One region of the Weizmannia acidilactici genome, then DNA from elsewhere that is predicted to be linked to it. Evidence: riboswitches for the same ligand, from Rfam matches in the RefSeq annotation. Region 1 holds a riboswitch; the other holds the start of a gene.
The links. A riboswitch is a leader RNA that binds a small molecule or an ion and turns the genes downstream of it on or off. The one in region 1 is predicted to bind FMN.

Region 1 (2,201 bases):
GTAAAAACGAACCATTGACTTCGGCGCCGCCCTCAACAAGCAAAGTCAGAATGCCCTTTTTCCCCAATTCCAGCAAAACCTCCCGGATAGAGAGGGTATCATGGGGCTGCCGGATGACTTCAACGCCCATTTGTTTAAGCGACATTTCTTTGTCAATTGGCGCTTCTTTTCCGCAAAAAATGACGGATGGAGCATCCTTGTTAATCACCGCTGCTTCCGGCAGTATGCGTAAATGGGTGTCTAATACAATGCGAATAGGATTTTTCCCTGATTTGGGCAAACGTGAGGTAAGAAGGGGGTTGTCATGAAGAACGGTTTGAATGCCGACGAGAATGGCATCATGCCTGCTTCTTAACTGGTGAACATCCATTCTTGCCTGTTCACTTGTAATCCATTTGCTGTCATGGGTTTCGGTTGCAATTTTTCCGTCTGCCGACATGGCGGTTTTGATGGTGACAAACGGCATTTTCGTTTCAATAAAGTGGTAAAACGGCCTGTATAATGTTTCGGCCTGCTCCCGGCAGATCCCGGTTTCAACTTCGATTCCCGCCTGTTTCAGCTTTTCAATTCCTTTTCCTGCCACAAGCGGGTTCGGATCCCGGGCAGCCACATAGACTTTTTTGATTCCTTTTTCAATTAAAAAGTCGGCGCATGGGGGCGTCTTCCCGTAATGGGAACAAGGCTCCAATGTCACATATACTTCCGCGCCTTGTGCAAGTACACCGGCCTGTTCCACAGCCAGTCTTTCAGCATGCTTTTCCCCGGCTTTCAAATGGGCGGCCATGCCGGCAATTCTGCCGTTTTTCACCACGACACTGCCCACCGGTGGATTCGGGGAAGTCTGGCCAGAGACGCTTTCAGCCAAACGAAGCGCCAGTTGCATATATTCTTCTTTTCGCAATCCACATTTCCTCCTGTTTAAAATTCCGCCAAAGAACCGAACCATAAAAGCAAAAAACCCGCACGGAGGTTGTGCGGGGCAAAACGGCATGATGAAATACACGTTCCATTCAAATTGTTAACGCGTCATCCTTCTCCCATCCAGACTGTCACTGTCGGCTTTGGAATTTCACCAAATCCACCATATTCCGGGAATATGGGTCACGGGCTTTGAGGGAACCCTCATCACCGCCGGTCGGGAATTGCACCCTGCCCCGAAGGAAAAATTATTCGACTGTTAACAATTTTAACATATTGTTTGGATTTTTTCAGTTCATGATTGAAATTTAGTTCATAAGTCCTATTATACATTGAACCTGAAGTGCATAATATCGCCGTCCTGAACAACGTAATCTTTTCCTTCCAGGCGTACTTTTCCGGCTTCTCTGGCTGCGGCAATGCTGCCATACTGGATCAAATCCTCATACGACACCGTTTCCGCACGGATAAAGCCTTTTTCAAAATCGGAATGGATGATGCCGGCGCATTGCGGAGCTTTCATGCCTTTTTTGAATGTCCAAGCCCGTACTTCCGGTTCGCCGGCCGTAAAATAAGTGGCAAGCCCGAGCAGACTGTAGGCGGCTTTGATCAGCTGGTCCAGCCCCGATTCCTTGATGCCGAGTTCGGCTAAAAACATCTTTTTCTCGTCATCTTCCAGTTCGGCAATTTCTTCTTCAATCCGTGCACAAACCACGATGACTTCCGCGCCTTCATTTTTTGCATAATCGTGTACCTGCTGGACATACGGGTTGCCGGAAGGATCCTGGATATCCCCTTCACCGACATTGGCGACATAAAGGACAGGTTTGCTCGTTAAAAGCTGGAACCCTTTTAAGATTTTTTGCTGGTCTTCTGTCAGTTCGACAGATCTAGCCGGTTTTTCCGCTTCAAACGCTTCTTTTAATTTGGCGAGCACTTCGTATTCCGCAACGGCATCTTTATCTTTTTGTCTGGCAATTTTTTCGACGCGGCCGATCCGTTTGTCCACCGTTTCGAGATCGGCAAGGATGAGTTCGAGGTTGATCGTTTCGATATCACTGATCGGATCAACTTTTCCGGCTACATGCGTAATGTTTTCGTCTTCAAAACAGCGCACAACGTGGCAGATCGCATCCACCTGCCGGATATGGGACAGGAATTTGTTCCCGAGGCCTTCGCCTTTGCTTGCGCCTTTTACTATCCCGGCAATATCAGTAAATTCAAAAGTTGTCGGGATGGTTTTTTTCGGATGGTACAGTTCCGTTAGTTTATCGAGCCGTTCA
Region 2 (2,201 bases), on a different contig from region 1:
TTTAACATGGAATGGCTGTTTTGTTTACAAATTTTTCATTTATTCGACATACTTCATCCCGTCCAAAAGGTTCTCCTATTGAAATAAAAGGGAAATAGTTTTACAATTATATAGAAATGAAGGCACTCCTCTGCACGCAGTTTTATGCAGAAGGATGCCGGTTTTTCTTTATCCGTTGCCATTTGCGCAAATAGATTGAACCAGCGGGGAGGAATAAAGATGGCAAAATTTACAATTGTGGACAAGGACACATGCATCGCTTGCGGGGCTTGTTCCGCAAGCGCTCCAGATATTTTCGACTATGATGACGAAGGTCTATCTTTTGTGATCTTAGATGACAATAAAGGCATTGCGGAAGTTCCGGAAGTTTTAGAGGATGATTTAATGGACGCGTTTGAAGGTTGCCCGACGGAATCCATTAAAATTTCCGACAAACCTTTTGACGGCGATCCTTTAAAATATGAATAAACCTCCACCGAAAAAGCAGGCATCATTTCATGCCTGCTTTTTCATTATATTTTTTTTATGCCGGTTGTAGACTGCTTGTCAATCCAGTTTTTCATCTTTGTAAACATTAGCATGAAGAGTATCGTGACGATCACGCCTTTTACAAGGTTAAACGGCAGCACGCCGGCGACAATATATTGCTTTACATTGCCGACCGAAAAATTCATAAAATACAGATAAGCGGGAAGAATGACAAAATAATTTAAAATGCTCATGAAAACGGACATGGAAACTGTACCGGCGATTAAACCGACAGTCATCCCTTTTTTCGTCCGCATCCTCCTGTAAATAAAGTAGGTCGGCAGCACAAACAGTATGCCGGCAAAAAAGTTTGCCGCATTCCCGATCGGCACGCCCGCTTCACTGCCGAGCGACAGGTAGTTCAGGATGTTTTTGATCAATTCGGCCACCACCGAAGCCATCGGGCCGTAAAGAAGTGCAGCCACCAATACCGGTACGTCGCTGAAGTCCACCGTTAAGAATGATGGGAACGGCGGAATCGGAAATTTAATAAACATAAGAATAAAAGCGAGTGTACTAAGCAAAGCGATGGAAACAAATTTTTTTAAATCCCATTTTTTCATGTGAACCCTCTCTCCTTATGATCGATTTATCATCTTAAGGAAGAAAGGTGCCGTGGACGGCCAAATGAAAAGCCCCTGACAAATGTCAGGGGCTTTGTTTAGGCACAATCCAAATAAGCGTTTAACGGTACCGTATTAAACACTGGCAACCTTTATCTTCTCTCATCCAGACTATACTGTCGGTTTTGGAATTTCACCAAATCCTGCCGGAAATACCGGCTCGCGGACTGAAAGGCTATGCCTTATCACCGCCGGTCGGGAATTTCACCCAGCCCCGAAGATAAATCGTATGAAATTTTTACTACAATTTATTATACATAGATGCCCCAGATTTGTGAAGCAGTTTATACGATATTTTCTATCGATTGTTCCCGTTTTCTATCTCAAGTACCTGCCCGGCATAGATTTGGTCGGTACGCATGTTGTTCCAGCTTTTTAACCTGTCCACGCTCGTATGGTAAAGCAATGAAATTTTCCAAAGCGTATCGCCTTTTTTTACGATATAGGCTGCATGCCCCGGTGCCGATGCGGCGGCAATCCCGTACGGATCATGGGCTTTGGCAGACACCAACTGCCCTCGTTCACCCGCACCGAAAACAAGAAACGGATCAATGGCATTCTTTTTATCCAGGGTCCATTTCCCCGCATGCACCTCAAAATGAAGATGGGTGCCCGTTGAATCGCCGGTCGTGCCCATATAGCCGACCAAACCGCCCATTTCTATGCGCTGTCCCTTTTCTACCACCCTTTCGTCAAGATGGGCATAAACCGTTTCATACCCGGAAGGATGCCGGATGAACACGACATTTCCGTAAGAAGCTGAATAATACGAACGGATGACGATACCTTTGTCGGCACTGAAAACTTTTTCCCGGTATTTGCCGGCAATATCAATCCCTTTATGTGCCCCTCCCCTCGTATGGAACGTATCGCTGATCGTGCCACCAGCCGGGAAAATCCAATTTTTTGTCGTTTCACGTATATCGTTTTCAGACGCCAGACTTTCCCTAGCGCCCAAGACGATGCATGCCGCAGCAATGGACGCATGAACGAACATCTTTATGTAACCCGGCATTGAACCCACCTCGATTCCAGCTTTCACCAAATTGT

Region 2: it holds a riboswitch for FMN, as region 1 does, so the genes downstream of both, GBH70_RS02205 (ECF transporter S component) here and ribD (bifunctional diaminohydroxyphosphoribosylaminopyrimidine deaminase/5-amino-6-(5-phosphoribosylamino)uracil reductase RibD) in region 1, are expected to answer to the same signal.

The regions. Positions count from the first base shown of each region.
Region 1 is NZ_BKZR01000041.1:2,728-4,928, forward strand. Features, by position in the region: gene ribD (bifunctional diaminohydroxyphosphoribosylaminopyrimidine deaminase/5-amino-6-(5-phosphoribosylamino)uracil reductase RibD) at 1-901, opposite strand, end outside; FMN riboswitch at 1,026-1,166, opposite strand; gene ychF (redox-regulated ATPase YchF) at 1,244-2,201, opposite strand, start outside.
Region 2 is NZ_BKZR01000004.1:22,495-24,695, forward strand. Features, by position in the region: gene GBH70_RS02200 (ferredoxin) at 220-468, shown strand; gene GBH70_RS02205 (ECF transporter S component) at 513-1,091, opposite strand; FMN riboswitch at 1,242-1,377, opposite strand; gene GBH70_RS02210 (peptidoglycan DD-metalloendopeptidase family protein) at 1,450-2,166, opposite strand.